4 regions of the Bradyrhizobium sp. SHOUNA76 genome follow, and region 4 is predicted to be linked to each of the others. Evidence: predicted binding sites of a transcription regulator. Region 4 holds the regulator's gene; each other region holds the start of a gene.
The links. The regulator HrcA, encoded in region 4, represses chaperone genes, less so after heat shock. The targets are predictions, from matches to a motif close to GTTAGCACTCNCNNNNNGNGAGTGCTAAC.
Positions count from the first base shown of each region.

Region 1: groES (co-chaperone GroES) is a predicted target of HrcA. The motif match lies at 2,784-2,812, and genes of this name have one in related genera.
Region 2: MOV74_RS03250 (co-chaperone GroES) is a predicted target of HrcA. The motif match lies at 2,836-2,864, and genes of this name have one in related genera.
Region 3: MOV74_RS18760 (co-chaperone GroES) is a predicted target of HrcA. The motif match lies at 1,619-1,647, and genes of this name have one in related genera.

Region 1 is NZ_JALBHA010000111.1:8,221-11,954, forward strand. It holds gene MOV74_RS15065 (hypothetical protein) at 1-471, opposite strand, end outside; gene groL (chaperonin GroEL) at 614-2,245, opposite strand; gene groES (co-chaperone GroES) at 2,395-2,691, opposite strand; gene MOV74_RS15080 (hypothetical protein) at 3,008-3,529, shown strand; gene MOV74_RS15085 (protein phosphatase CheZ) at 3,721-3,734, opposite strand, start outside.
Region 2 is NZ_JALBHA010000011.1:42,668-46,401, reverse strand. It holds gene MOV74_RS03265 (DUF3309 family protein) at 1-103, shown strand, start outside; gene MOV74_RS40965 (exopolysaccharide biosynthesis protein) at 27-437, shown strand; gene groL (chaperonin GroEL) at 695-2,335, opposite strand; gene MOV74_RS03250 (co-chaperone GroES) at 2,479-2,796, opposite strand; gene MOV74_RS03245 (hypothetical protein) at 3,140-3,409, opposite strand; partial or broken gene MOV74_RS03240 (IS701 family transposase) at 3,542-3,734, shown strand, end outside.
Region 3 is NZ_JALBHA010000169.1:3,472-7,205, reverse strand. It holds gene MOV74_RS18770 (tetratricopeptide repeat protein) at 1-839, shown strand, start outside; gene MOV74_RS18765 (usg protein) at 1,026-1,313, opposite strand; gene MOV74_RS18760 (co-chaperone GroES) at 1,690-2,004, shown strand; gene groL (chaperonin GroEL) at 2,049-3,689, shown strand.
Region 4 is NZ_JALBHA010000068.1:1,088-4,821, reverse strand. It holds gene grpE (nucleotide exchange factor GrpE) at 29-646, opposite strand; gene hrcA (heat-inducible transcriptional repressor HrcA) at 743-1,831, opposite strand; gene rph (ribonuclease PH) at 2,000-2,713, shown strand; gene rdgB (RdgB/HAM1 family non-canonical purine NTP pyrophosphatase) at 2,725-3,360, shown strand; gene hemW (radical SAM family heme chaperone HemW) at 3,347-3,734, shown strand, end outside.

The DNA.
Region 1 (3,734 bases), on a different contig from region 4:
GTTGTCCTGAAATTCCTTCTCGCTGAGGTCGGAATTGTCGGGCGAGGTCACCTCGGTCACCACCTGGCCAATGCTGATCTGGCCGCGGAATTCGAAGCTATCCCCGGCCTGCTTGCGCAGCAGCTTGACGCTGACGGGAGCCTTCTCGCTCATGCTCTGCGTGGTGCCCGTCAGCGTTTGGCCGGCGACCTGGAGATTGACGACGAAGCGGTCCTTGCGGTCGGAATTCTTTGCGACGGGATAGCAGACGTCGAGCACGGCGGCCGTGACCGTCTTGCCCTGGCGCGTCTCCTTGAGGATCACGTCGGCATTGCCGTCCATGAGCCCGTCGATCGAGGTGAAATAGCGCGTCTCCACGCCCCCGGGCACCGTGGCCTTGGGTGACAGCTTCATCTGGGCGGAGGCGACCTCCGGCGAAGCTGCAAGCAGAACCGCCAACAGGGCTGTCGAACAAACCAGAAGCGCACGCATCGATGAAACCTCGCGCAATCGAATCGGCGCGCCACCGTAGTGGGTTTTGGCCGTCGGTTGAATCGGAAAGCTGAAGGCAGGGTCTGCAAAAAAGAAGGCCGCCCGGAGGCGGCCTTCGCAACATTGTAATGAAAGGATCGGCTTAGAAGCCGCCCATGCCGCCGCCGGCGGGCATCGCGGGCGGGGCTTCCTTCTTCGGCGTTTCGGCGACCATGGCCTCGGTGGTGACCAGCAGGCCGGCCACGGAGGAGGCGTCCTGGAGCGCGGTGCGCACCACCTTGGCGGGGTCGATGATGCCCTTCTCGATCATGTCGACATAGTCCTCGGTCTGGGCGTCGAAGCCGAAGGTCTCGGACTTGTTCTCCAGGATCTTGCCGACCACGATCGAGCCTTCCACGCCGGCGTTTTCCGAGATCTGGCGGATCGGAGCCTCGAGCGCCTTCAGCACGATGTTGATGCCGGCCTGGACGTCGGCATTGGCGTTGGTGAGACGGCCCACCGCCTTCTTGGCACGGAGCAGCGTGACGCCGCCGCCGGGGACGATGCCTTCCTGCACCGCGGCGCGGGTGGCGTTGAGGGCGTCCTCGACGCGGTCCTTCTTCTCCTTGACCTCGATCTCGGTCGCGCCGCCGACGCGGATCACCGCGACGCCGCCGGCGAGCTTGGCCAGGCGCTCCTGGAGCTTCTCACGGTCGTAGTCCGAGGTGGTTTCCTCGATCTGGGCCTTGATCTGACCGACGCGGGCCTCGATCTCCGGCTTCTTGCCGGCACCCTTGACGATTGTGGTGTTCTCCTTGTCGATCACGACCTTTCCGGCGCGACCCAGCATCTTCACCGTGACGTTCTCGAGCTTCATGCCGAGGTCTTCGGAGATGAGCTGGCCGCCGGTCAGGATCGCGAGATCCTCGAGCATGGCCTTGCGGCGATCGCCGAAGCCCGGCGCCTTGACGGCAGCGACCTTGAGGCCGCCACGCAGACGGTTGACGACCAGGGTGGCCAGCGCCTCGCCCTCGACGTCCTCCGCGATGATGACGAGCGGCTTGCCAGACTGCACCACCGCTTCCAGCACCGGCAGCATGGCCTGCAGGCCCGAGAGCTTCTTCTCGTGCAGGAGGATGTAGGCGTCCTCGAGCTCGGCGGTCATCTTCTCGGGGTTGGTGATGAAGTAGGGGCTGAGATAGCCGCGGTCGAACTTCATGCCCTCGACGATGTCGACTTCGGTGTCGAGCGACTTGTTCTCTTCGACGGTGATGACGCCCTCGTTGCCGACCTTCTGCATCGCCTGGGCGATCATCTTGCCGATGGCGGCATCGCCGTTGGCCGAGATGGTGCCGACCTGGGCGACCTCGGAGGAGGCCGCGACGGGCTTGGCGCGCTTCTCGATGTCCTTGACGACGGCCGCCACCGCGCTGTCGATACCACGCTTGAGGTCCATCGGGTTCATGCCGGCGGCAACTGCCTTGGCGCCTTCGCGCACGATGGCCTGGGCCAGCACGGTCGCGGTGGTGGTGCCGTCGCCGGCGAGGTCGTTGGTCTTGGAGGCGACCTCACGCACCATCTGGGCGCCCATGTTCTCGAACTTGTCCTCGAGCTCGATCTCCTTGGCGACGGTGACGCCGTCCTTGGTGATGCGGGGCGCGCCGAACGACTTCTCGATGACGACGTTGCGGCCCTTCGGGCCCAGCGTCACCTTGACGGCGTTGGCGAGAATGTCGACGCCGCGCAGCATGCGATCGCGCGCGTCTCCGGAAAACTTGACGTCTTTGGCAGCCATTTCTGCAATCCCTCTGGTTTCGTGATGTGTCTATCGCTCGCCTCGTCGCATCATGTCCGGGGGTCCGCAGGTCGAACCCGGTGGAATGATGGATGCCCGGATCTTGGCGACCCGGGCATGACATTCAGCGGCTGTTCAGGCGGATGGCCTTAGGCCAGAACGCCCATGATGTCCGACTCCTTCATGATCAGGAGATCTTCGTTGTCGATCTTGACCTCGGTGCCCGACCACTTGCCGAACAGCACGCGGTCGCCGACCTTGAGGTCGATCGGGGTCAGCTTGCCGGCCTCGTCGCGGCCACCGGGGCCCACGGCGACGACCTCGCCCTGGGATGGCTTTTCCTTGGCGGTGTCCGGAATGATGATGCCGCCCTTGGTCTTTTCCTCGGCGTCGATACGTTTGACCACGACACGGTCATGCAGCGGACGAAATTTGGATTTAGCCATGACGTTTCCCTTTGGAGGCTCGCTTCGGAAGTAGTGGAAGTGGGTGGGGCGGCGCTTCCGTCCATCCCCTATCCCGAGGATCGAACGGCGCGCTTAGCAATCGGGCTTTCCGAGTGCTAATAGTGGGCCCGGAAATATGGCTTGGCCGCGATCCTGTCAAGCAAAGGTGGTTAAGCGATTGGTGAGGCGGATATAGGATGGTGGCATTGGAAACTTGTTCGGGGCGCCGACGTATCAAAGGACGTCATTGCCCCGGCAGCGGTTTTGCGCTTGGCTGCGGGAGGGGTGCGGCCATGGTTTTGTTCGGGGGAATGCCATGATCAGTTCAGCTCACGCGCGCACGGTTGCCAATCTGGCGGCCGCCTCTTGTCTGGCGCTGCTGCTGGGCGCCTGCGGCGGCGGCATGAGCCTGCCGTCCTTCTCATCGTCCTCGCCGCCGCCCGAAGCCGAGCCGGGAGTAGCCCCGGAAATGCCTGCGACCATTCGCGGCGACGAGATCGTCGGCCGCTGGGGTCTGGCCTCGTTCCAGAACCCGGCCGACCGCGCCCGCACCGAGGCGGCCGCGAGAGCCCAGTGCAAGAACCCCTACGTGATCACCGCCGGCTCCTCCGGCGGCGTGATCATGCATCTGGCCGACCAGGCAACGCCCCAGGAGCTGCGGCTGAAGGGCTCGCCGAGCGGCAAGAACTACATCGGACCGGCGGGCCCGACCCCCGGCGAGCAGGACCGCGAAATCATCTCCTTCGACGGCCGCGTCCTGATCACCCGCTTCATCGACAAGGACGCCGCCACCCGCTACGGCAACATGGTCTACGTCCGCTGCGCGCCCAGGGCGTGATTTTCCACCGTCATTCCGGGGCACGCGAAGCGTGAACCCGGAATCTCGATGTGGTGGGCTCCTTGCCTCGAAGCTCCGGATTCCGGGTTCGGTCCTGCGGACCGCCCCGGAACGATAGCGTGAGATGAATCCCAAGCAAAAACGCCGGCCCCAGGGCCGGCGCTTTGCTTTTGTCCGTAATCCGCGTCCGCTTAGTCGAACAGCG
Region 2 (3,734 bases), on a different contig from region 4:
CCGCTTCGGCGGCTACGGCTACGGCTATGGCCACGGTGGGATGGGGGTCATTGGTACCATCCTGGTCATCCTCGTCGTATTGCTACTTCTGGGTCGGCTCTGACCCTCGCAGCGTCGGCTGCGTCGACCGGGCGCCTCCCAAAATATCCGCTCCCCGGCGTACCGGGTCCCAACGAGCCCCGACCAGCTCAAGCCGACAATGCCCGCCGATGATGGGGGGTGTGCCTGCCTCGGTCCTGCTGCAGCGGCTGCACGACGAGGCACCGGCAGATCACTTTACTCTGGGCTGGCTGATGGGTCGCCTACACAAGCGCTCCTTCGGCCCTATCATGCTGCTGCTCGCTGTGGTCGCTATTGCACCGGGTGTCTCGATCGTAGCCGGCCTGCTACTCATGATCCCCGCGTCCCAGATGATCGCGGTCTTCGGTCTCTGGTAATCACAGGAGCGACCAACCAGGGCGGAGCTATGCACTTCCCAAAATCCAGGTGCGTCCTGACTGGTTTGGTAACAATTCTCAGCCGCCACCCGGCTGCAATGTAAAGTGCTGATTTTGAGATTGCGTCCTCACGGAACTCCGTGAAACGGCGAGAATTCACGACGCTTCCCAGCGGCCGCTTTTTTGCCGGTTCCTGCAATAAAGGCCCGGCATCTCTGCCGGACCTTCGTTGTTGTTGAGCTCTAAACGAGCTGGACTTAAAAATCCATACCACCCATGCCGCCACCTTGAGGCATGCCGCCACCGCCGGCGTTCTTCTTTGGCAATTCGGCCACCATGGCTTCGGTAGTGATCAGGAGCGCCGCAACAGAAGCCGCGTTCTGAATCGCCACACGAACGACCTTGGTCGGGTCGATGATGCCCTTGGTGACCAGGTTGCTGTACTCGCCGGTCTGGGAGTCAAAGCCGTAGCCATACTGATCCTTCTCCAGGATCTTGCCGACGATGACGGAGCCGTCCTCGCCAGCGTTGATCGCGATCTGGCGCGCCGGATAGGATAGCGCCTTGCGCACGATCTCGACGCCGGTCTTCTGGTCATCGTTCTTGGTGCGCAGCCCCTTGAGATGCTCGGAAGCACGCAGCAGGGCGACGCCGCCGCCCGGCAGGATGCCTTCCTCGACGGCCGCGCGGGTCGCATGCATCGCGTCATCAACGCGATCCTTGCGCTCCTTCACCTCGACCTCGGTCGCGCCGCCGACGCGGATCACCGCGACGCCGCCCGCGAGCTTGGCGAGACGCTCCTGCAGCTTCTCACGGTCATAGTCCGAGGTGGTCTCGTCGATCTGCGCCTTGATCTGCGCCACCCGCGCCTCTATGTCGGCCTTCTTGCCCGCGCCGCTGACGATGGTGGTGTTCTCCTTGTCGATCATCACCTTCTTGGCGCGACCGAGCATGTTGAGCGTGACATTCTCGAGCTTGATGCCCAGATCTTCCGAGATCGCCTGGCCGCCGGTCAGGATCGCGATGTCCTGCAGCATGGCCTTGCGGCGATCACCGAAGCCCGGCGCCTTCACGGCCGCGACCTTCAGACCGCCGCGCAGACGGTTCACGACCAGGGTCGCAAGCGCTTCGCCTTCGACGTCTTCCGCGATAATCACAAGCGGCTTGCCACTCTGGACCACGGCTTCCAGCAGCGGAAGCAATTCATTCAAGTGAGACAGTTTCTTCTCATTGATGAGAACGTAGGCATCTTCCATTTCGACGCGCATCTTGTCGGCGTTGGTGACGAAGTAGGGGGAGATGTAGCCGCGGTCGAATTGCATCCCTTCGACGACCTCGAGTTCGGTCTCGAGCGACTTGGCTTCCTCAACCGTAATGACACCCTCGTTGCCGACCTTCTTCATGGCGTCGGAGAGGAACTTACCGATCTCTGCATCGCCATTGGCCGAGATGGTGCCGACCTGGGCGATCTCCTCGTTCGAGGTGACCTTCTTGGAGTTCTTCACGAGGTCGGCGACCACGGCTTCCACCGCGAGGTCGATACCGCGCTTCAGGTCCATCGGGTTCATACCGGCGGCAACCGCCTTCGCGCCTTCACGGACGATCGCAGCCGCGAGTACAGTCGCGGTGGTGGTGCCGTCGCCGGCCGCGTCAGCGGACTTGGAGGCGACTTCGCGCACCATCTGGGCGCCCATGTTCTCGAACTTGTCCTCGAGCTCGATCTCCTTGGCGACGGTGACGCCGTCCTTGGTGATGCGGGGGGCACCGAACGACTTGTCGAGAACGACGTTCCGGCCCTTGGGACCGAGCGTGACCTTGACCGCATTGTTGAGAATTTCGACACCACGCAACATCCTGTCGCGGGCATCTACGCCGAATTTGACTTCTTTGGCCGACATCATGATCTCCGTTTTCGACTGGTCAGATCCCAAGGATCGCGCACCTGGGCGAGCTGTTAAGGGGCGGGATTTGAACTTACGGGCCTCATCCTGCGAGGCGCCGGCTGCGTCGACGGCTCAGGATAAGGAAAACTGACTGGAGCTTAGGCGACCTTCTTCTTGGCGGCGGGCAGATCGACGAGAACGCCCATAACGTCGCTTTCCTTCATGATCAGCAGTTCCTGACCATCGAGCTTGACCTCAGTACCGGACCACTTGCCGAACAGCACGCGGTCGCCGACCTGGAGCTCTATCGGGATCAGCTTGCCGGCTTCGTCGCGGCCGCCTGGACCAACCGCCGCGATCTCGCCCTGCGAGGGCTTTTCCTTGGCGCTGTCCGGAATGATGATACCGCCAGTGGTCTTATCTTCGGCTTCGATGCGCTTGACCACAACGCGGTCGTGAAGCGGACGGAATTTCATGCTGTCCTCCTGCTTTCTCGTTGTTGTTGCTTTGGACGAAATGGCAGTCGTGGCCAGCGAGTGCTAACAGCACATAAGCCGCCGCAAGGGGACGTACAAGACCGTCCTGAAACGATATTCTGCTCTGAGCATCACGAAATAGCTGCCAAGACCGCGGCCGCTAAGGATCCGGTGAAGGCCAGCCGTATGGTGCGAAAGTCGTTGGACGCCGCGTCATCAGATTTAAGAAAGCTTCCCATCGCGCAGGGGCTTTGCGTTGTTCTCGACATGCGCCAGAATACGCCGGACGTCGGTCGCTTCCTGTGCAGCCATTCAGCGGTGCTTGTCGAGATCGAGTGGCTCGTCACTCACGAGGCGCGTCGGCATCAATGCACCGAGCGTCAGCCAAATCGACCGGATTGATGGAAATCCTCTCCATCGTTGAAGTGCGCGGCGGCGCCGCCGGCACCGTCATCATAGTGGCAACCCGGCGAAACGACGCGAACGACAATCCTTCGATCATCTCCTCATCGGTGATGACCTCGTAGGCACCCGGAGGCAGCAGGCGGTCAATGCCCTTGATTCGGAAGGGATGCTTGAAGGTGACCGTTTCGCGTCGGGAGCGCATGGTCATGATCGGCTATCCTTCAGAGACAGCTTTGCATCGGCGCTATCGTGAAGCAATCCGTTTACAGTGCTCTTTGTGCCGAGATTAGCTATCTCTCTATCATGAGATGGCTGCGAAGTCACCAAATACAAGGCGATGCACATCGCGGATTTGTTGTCGATGCCGGCGGACGAGATGCTTGCTGATTCCAAGTGAAACAATGCGAGTTGGCGATCGGCGAGCATCGCGACTCGGAGAGAAGAAAGGCTATCCGAGATAGACCTGCGGCGGTTGGCTGCAACGTCATGGCGCGATGGATCTGCGAGCAAGCGCATCTGCAGTTGAAAGAGGA
Region 3 (3,734 bases), on a different contig from region 4:
CCGGCCATACCAGAGGAAACCGGCTCAGCGTGTTTGCGCGCAAGCCAGCGCCGATCCAGGTCCATGGCTGGGGCCACGGCACTGGCACCGGACTGCCGACGATCGACTATCTGTTCTCGGACCCGGTCGCGATTCCTTTCGCGGTCCGGCATCTGTTTGCGGAAACTGTTGTCGACCTGCCGTGCTTTGTGACGCTGACGCCACTGCCGGCCGGGATTGAGCGGGCGCCGACCCCGGCGACCTCGAACGGCTTCGTCACATTCGGCGTCTTCAACCGCATCAGCAAGATTTCGGACGAGGCAGCGGAAGTCTGGTCCAGGATTCTCGAGCGAGTGCCGGGCTCGCGCCTGCTGATCAAGGATGTTGCGCTGGACGACCAGCTGGTCCGCGACAATCTGCTGGCGCGGTTTGCGGCTTGCGGATTGCCGGCCGAACGTATCGATCTGCTCGGAGCCACCTTGCGGGGCGAACATCTGGCATCGTTCAATCGCGTCGATATCTGCCTTGACCCGTTCCCGCAGAATGGCGGCGTCAGCACCTGGGAAGCCTTGCAGATGGGCGTGCCGGTGGTGGCGAAACTCGGCAACAGCCTGCCCAGCCGTGCTGCCGGCTCCATCCTCACCGCGCTTGGCCTGCCGCACTGGGTCACGGATAGCGATGAGGGGTATATCGAAATCGCTGTTTGCCATGCAGCTGAGGTCGGTGAACTCGATCGCTTGCGCCGCGACCTGCCTGGACGGATCGACTCCGCAGCCGCCGGCAACCCTGTCTCATATGCGCGAGCGGTGGACGAGGCCTATCGCGCGATGTGGAAGCGCTATTGCAACGGCGGCGCTTGATTGCGTGTTCGTGGGCGGACAGCGATTCGCGCAGCCGATGCTAATCCATCCTGCGCAGTTCCAACGCAGATATCGTAGGGTGGGCAAAGCGGAGCGTGCCCACCATGCCGGATGCAATCGGGGAGAGATGGTGGGCACGGCTCGCAAGCGCGCGCCTTTGCCCACCCTACGAGACCGGTGTCCGCCTCAATGCAGCCGGAACACGCCATCCACGGCGCGCAGCTCGGCCGGCTTGATCAGCTTTGAGTGCGCGACGGTGACCGAATGAAGGGGGCCGTCGAGCTTCTCCTGCCAGAACGCCAGGAAATCCTTCAGCGCCGGGAATTTCGGAAACATGTCGTAGTTCTGCCAGACGTAGGTCTGTAGCAGCGAGGGATGATCCGGCATCCGATAGAGAATTTGTGCCGTCGTCAGCCCGTAACCCAGCATCTGTTTCCGGAAATCCTCGGAAACGCCCCCACTCGGCAAGCCCATGCCAACCTCCTTTGCAGGAGCGCATTCAAGGGGCGGCTTGGTCGGTGTGCGCCTTACGAGCCACCCGGTACTGATGCGCTCACATGAGAGAAATGTGACGCAAACTGACAATACATCTCAAGCCCAAAAGTTTAACAAGCTGTTGAAATTCAATGCGTTAGCAGCAGATGCGGCACCGTGCTAATACGGGGCGGCCTCGGTTAACGATGGAAAAGAGATTCTGGCAGTCCGCGCTTCCGGGTGCTGATTTTTCTGCTAGAAGCCCTTGCCCCCGCAAAATTCCTGCCCTATTTCAGCTCGCGTGTGCTAGCACTCGCAGGCACTGATTGCTAACAATCTCAAAACCTCAACCCAAGCAATTGCTTAGGAGGACTGCATGAAATTCCGTCCGCTTCACGACCGCGTCGTGGTCAAGCGCATCGACGCAGAAGAGAAGACCGCAGGCGGCATCATCATTCCCGACACTGCCAAGGAAAAGCCCTCTCAGGGTGAAGTCGTCGCCGTCGGCCCCGGTGGCCGCGACGAAGCCGGCAAGCTGATCCCGATCGACCTGAAGGTCGGCGACCGCGTGCTGTTCGGCAAGTGGTCCGGCACCGAGGTCAAGATCGACAACGTCGACCTGCTGATCATGAAGGAAAGCGACATAATGGGCGTCCTCGACGTCCCCGCTTCCAAGAAGAAGGCGGCCTAACAGCCCCTCTCTCCCTCCTGTCAAACACCTAAGGAAAAATCCACATGGCAGCCAAAGAAGTCAAATTCTCGGTTGAAGCGCGCGACAAGATGCTGCGCGGCGTCGACATTCTCGCCAACGCGGTGAAGGTCACGCTCGGTCCGAAGGGCCGCAACGTCGTGCTCGACAAGTCGTTCGGCGCCCCCCGCATCACCAAGGACGGCGTCACCGTCGCCAAGGAGATCGAGCTCGAGGACAAGTTCGAGAACATGGGCGCGCAGATGGTGCGCGAAGTCGCCTCCAAGTCCGCTGACGCGGCCGGCGACGGCACCACCACCGCCACCGTGCTGGCCCAGGCGATCGTGCGCGAAGGCGCCAAGTCGGTTGCCGCCGGCATGAACCCGATGGACCTCAAGCGCGGTATCGACCTCGCGGTCGAAGCCGTCGTTGCGGATCTCGTCAAGAACTCCAAGAAGGTCACCTCGAACGACGAGATCGCCCAGGTCGGCACCATCTCGGCGAACGGCGATGTGGAAATCGGCAAGTTCCTCTCCGACGCCATGAAGAAGGTCGGCAACGAGGGTGTCATCACCGTCGAGGAAGCCAAGTCGCTCGAGACCGAGCTCGACGTCGTCGAGGGCATGCAGTTCGACCGCGGCTACATCTCGCCCTACTTCGTCACCAACGCCGACAAGATGCGCGTTGAAATGGACGACGCCTACATCCTCATCAACGAGAAGAAGCTCTCCTCGCTGAACGAGCTGCTGCCGCTGCTCGAGGCCGTGGTGCAGACCGGCAAGCCGCTGGTCATCGTCGCCGAGGACGTCGAAGGTGAAGCGCTCGCGACCCTGGTCGTGAACCGCCTGCGCGGCGGCCTCAAGGTCGCAGCCGTCAAGGCTCCGGGCTTCGGCGATCGTCGCAAGGCCATGCTGCAGGACATCGCGATCCTGACCGGCGGCCAGGCGATCTCGGAAGATCTCGGCATCAAGCTCGAGAACGTCACGCTCAACATGCTCGGTCGCGCCAAGAAGGTGATGATCGACAAGGAGAACACCACGATCGTCAACGGCGCCGGCAAGAAGGCCGACATCGAGGCGCGCGTGGCCCAGATCAAGGCGCAGATCGAGGAAACCACCTCGGACTACGACCGTGAGAAGCTCCAGGAGCGTCTGGCCAAGCTCGCCGGCGGCGTCGCGGTGATCCGCGTCGGCGGCGCGACCGAGGTCGAGGTGAAGGAGCGCAAGGATCGCGTTGATGACGCGATGCATGCGACCCGCGCGGCTGTGGAAGAAGGCATCGTCCCGGGCGGCGGCGTCGCCCTGCTCCGTGCCTCCGAGCAGCTCAAGGGCCTGCGCACCAAGAACGACGACCAGAAGACCGGCGTCGAGATCGTGCGCAAGGCGCTGTCGGCTCCCGCTCGCCAGATCGCCATCAACGCCGGTGAAGACGGCTCGGTGATCGTCGGCAAGATCCTGGAGAACAAGACCTACGCTTACGGCTTCGACTCCCAGACCGGCGAGTACGTCAATCTCGTCACCAAGGGCATCATCGACCCGACCAAGGTGGTCCGTACCGCGATCCAGAACGCAGCCTCGGTTGCGGCGTTGCTGATCACCACGGAAGCCATGGTCGCCGAGCTGCCCAAGAAGGGTGGCGCCGGTCCGGCAATGCCCCCGGGCGGCGGCATGGGCGGCATGGACTTCTAAGGTCCGGCCATCTCAAGAACTACGAAACCCCGGCAGCGATGCCGG
Region 4 (3,734 bases):
TTCGCATCGCCCCGGAATGACGCCAAACTCAGTTCGGCGCGTCGCTGGACTCGTTGTTGTTCGCCGCCGGAGCGGCCTTTGCACCGCCCTTGGCGACGCCGACCAAAGCCGGACGCAGCACGCGCTCGCCGATGGTATAGCCCGCCTGCATGATCTGGACCACGGTGCCCGAGGGTACCGACGGATCGGGCACTTCGTACATCGCCTGGTGGAAGTTCGGGTCGAACTTCTGGCCCTGCGGATCGAGCTTCTTCACGCCATGCTTTTCCAGCGCGTTGAGCAGCGAGCGCTCGGTGAGCTCGACGCCCTCGATCAGCGAGATCAGGCCGGGATCGGCCGTGGCACGGGCTTCGGCCGGAACGGCATCGAGCGCGCGCTGGAGATTGTCGGCGATGTCGAGCACGTCGCGGGCAAAGCCGGTGATGCCATAGAGGCGGGCGTCAGCGACTTCCTTGGCGGTGCGCTTGCGCAGATTCTCCATCTCGGCCAGCGTCCGCAGCATGCGGTCGCGCGCCTCAGTGGCTTCCTTCTGCAACGTTTCGACCGAGCCGGGCTCGGGATCGTCGGGCATGATGTAGGGCTTCGACACCACGGGCTCGGGCGTCGGCGCGGTCGTGTCTTCGGGTTGCCGGTCTCGATCGGTCATCGGCTCTAATCTCGAACTCGTTTCCAGGGATTGTTGGCCCGGATATCGGGCCTGGAGCCATGAAAATCAAGCGCCCGTGATCGGCGGAAACGCCGGTCAGCCCCCCAGCAGCCGGCTGACGATGCGGGCGGCGTAGTCCACGGTCGGGATCACGCGGGCATAATTCAGCCGGGTCGGGCCGATCACGCCCAGGACGCCGACGATGTGGCCGGCGGCATCCCGATAGGGCGAGATGATGGTGGAGGAGCCTGACAGGGAAAACAGCTTGTTCTCGCTGCCGATGAAGATGCGCACGCCTTCGGCGGTCTCGGCCCGGCCTAGGAGGTCGATGACGCCGCGCTTGGTTTCGAGATCGTCGAACAAAAGGCGCACCCGCTCCAAATCCTCCAGCGCGTGGAGATCCTCCAGCAGATTGGCGTGGCCGCGGACGATGAGCTGCCGGTTCTCGTTCTCGCCGCCGGACCAGCTTGCGATTCCGGCCGAGATCACCTTCTGCGTCAGTTGATCGAGCTCGGCGCGGGCTTCCCCGAGCGCAGTCTCGAGCTCGAGCCGCGCCTCGGCCAGGGTGCGGCCGCGAATCCGCGCATTGAGAAAATTGCCGGCCTCGGTGATCGCCGAGGAGGGAACTCCGGGGGGCAGCGACAGCACGCGGTTTTCGACCTGGCCGTCCTCGCCAACCAGGATCACCAGCGCCTTTTCCGGTTCCAGCCGGACGAATTCGATATGCTTCAGCCGCGCATTGGATTTTGGCGTCAGCACCACCGCGGCGGCACGGGTCAGTCCCGACAGCCGCGTCAAGGCCTGGTCCAGCGCCGCCTCGACCGATTGCGCCTGGCCTACGGTGGCAAGCTGGCTCTGGATCGCCGCCCGCTCAGCCTCAGTGAGGTCGCCGACCTGCATCAGGGCATCGACGAAAAAGCGTAAGCCCAGTTCCGTCGGCAGCCGGCCGGCGGAGGTGTGGGGCGCGTAGATCAGGCCGAGCTGTTCCAGATCGGCCATGACGTTGCGGACCGAGGCCGGCGACAGCGGCATCGCGATCAGGCGCGAGATATTGCGCGAGCCCACGGGCTCACCGGTCGCGAGATAGCTTTCGACAATTTGACGAAAGATGTCGCGGGAACGCTCGTTGAGCTGGGCAAGGCCTGCGCGCGGCGCGATCAGCTGGATCGGATCGTGATGGGCCACCGACGGTAACTCCTCTCAGATGCTCATAATTTGTCCATCCCGGGCGCTTCTGACAAGCGTGGTGTTTGCGGGCACGAAATCAGGGGTGAAAAAACCTTGCCGCCCACCCTCACCCCCCCTACAAGCACCGCCAACAGCCCTACACCTGCGAGTTTTGGAGGATTTCCCATGCGGCCAAGCCGCCGTGCGCCCGACGAATTGCGCCCCGTGACGCTGGAGCGTGGCGTGGTCAAATATGCGGAAGGCTCCTGCCTCGTGAAATTCGGCGACACCCATGTGCTGGTCACCGCCACGCTGGAAGACCGCCTGCCGCCGTGGCTGAAGGGCCAGGGCCGCGGCTGGGTCACCGCCGAATACGGCATGCTGCCGCGCGCGACCTCAGAACGCACCCGCCGCGAGGCCTCCGCCGGAAAGCAAAGCGGCCGCACCGTCGAGATCCAGCGCCTGATCGGCCGCTCGCTTCGCACCATCGTCGATCTGGAAGCGCTCGGTGAGCGCCAGATCACGGTCGATTGCGACGTGCTCCAGGCCGACGGCGGCACCCGCACGGCCTCGATCACCGGTGCCTGGGTCGCGCTCGCCGATTGCATCAACTGGATGAAGGCGCGCAACATGATCAAGGCCAACGTCATGCGCGACAACGTCGCCGCGATCTCCTGCGGCATCTACAACGGCACGCCGGTGCTCGATCTCGACTACGCCGAGGATTCCGAAGCCCAGACCGACGCCAATTTCGTCATGACCGGCGATGGCCGCATCATCGAGGTGCAGGGCACGGCGGAACGCGAGCCGTTCACACAGGATGAGTTCCTGGGGCTGATGGCGCTGGCGCGCAAGGGCGTCGCCCGTCTGGTAGACTTGCAGAAACTGGCTGTGGCGTAGTCAATAGGCCCATGCACCGCCGAATCACGGACAAGCTCGTTATCGCGACCCACAATCCCGGCAAGCTCGCCGAGATGCGGGAGCTGCTTGCGCCGTACGGCATCGCGGCGGTGTCGGCCGGCGAGCTCGGCCTCGCGGAACCGGACGAGACCGGCAGCGATTTCCGCAGCAACGCGGCGATCAAGGCGATCTCGGCGGCCAAGGCGACCAAGCTTCCCTCCTTCGCCGATGATTCCGGCATCGTGGTCGACGCGCTGGACGGCGCGCCCGGCATCTACAGCGCGCGCTGGGCCGGTCCGAGCAAGGACTTCAACGCGGCGATGGCGCAGATCGAGCGGCTGTTGCAGGAGCGCGGCGCCACCACGCCGGACAAGCGCAAGGCGCACTTCGTCTCCGCACTCTGCGTCGCCTGGCCCGACGACCATCTGGAAGAGGTCGAGGCGCGCGTCGACGGCACGCTGGTCTGGCCGCCGCGCGGGAATGCCGGCTTCGGCTACGATCCGATGTTCTTGCCCGATGGCCACAACCGCACTTTCGGCGAGATGGAAAGCATCGAGAAGCATGGCCTGCCACCGCTTGGGCTCGGCCTGTCGCACCGCGCCCGCGCCTTCGTGAAACTGGCGGAGATCTGCCTTGAGCCGCGCTAAGGAAGCCTTCGGCGTCTACGTGCACTGGCCATTCTGCCTGTCGAAATGTCCCTATTGCGACTTCAACAGCCACGTCCGCCACGCCGCGATCGACGAGGCGCGCTTCGCCTCCGCCTTCGCACGTGAGATCGAAACGACCGCGCAGCGCGCGCCGGGCCGCGAAGTCACCTCGATCTTCCTCGGCGGCGGCACGCCGTCCCTGATGCAGCCTGCAACCGTCGGCGCCGTGCTCGACGCGATCGGCAAGCACTGGACCGTCGCAGGCGACGTCGAAGTCACGCTGGAGGCGAATCCGACCAGCGTCGAGGCCACGCGCTTCGCCGGTTATCGCACCGCCGGCGTCAACCGCGTCTCGCTCGGCGTCCAGGCGCTCG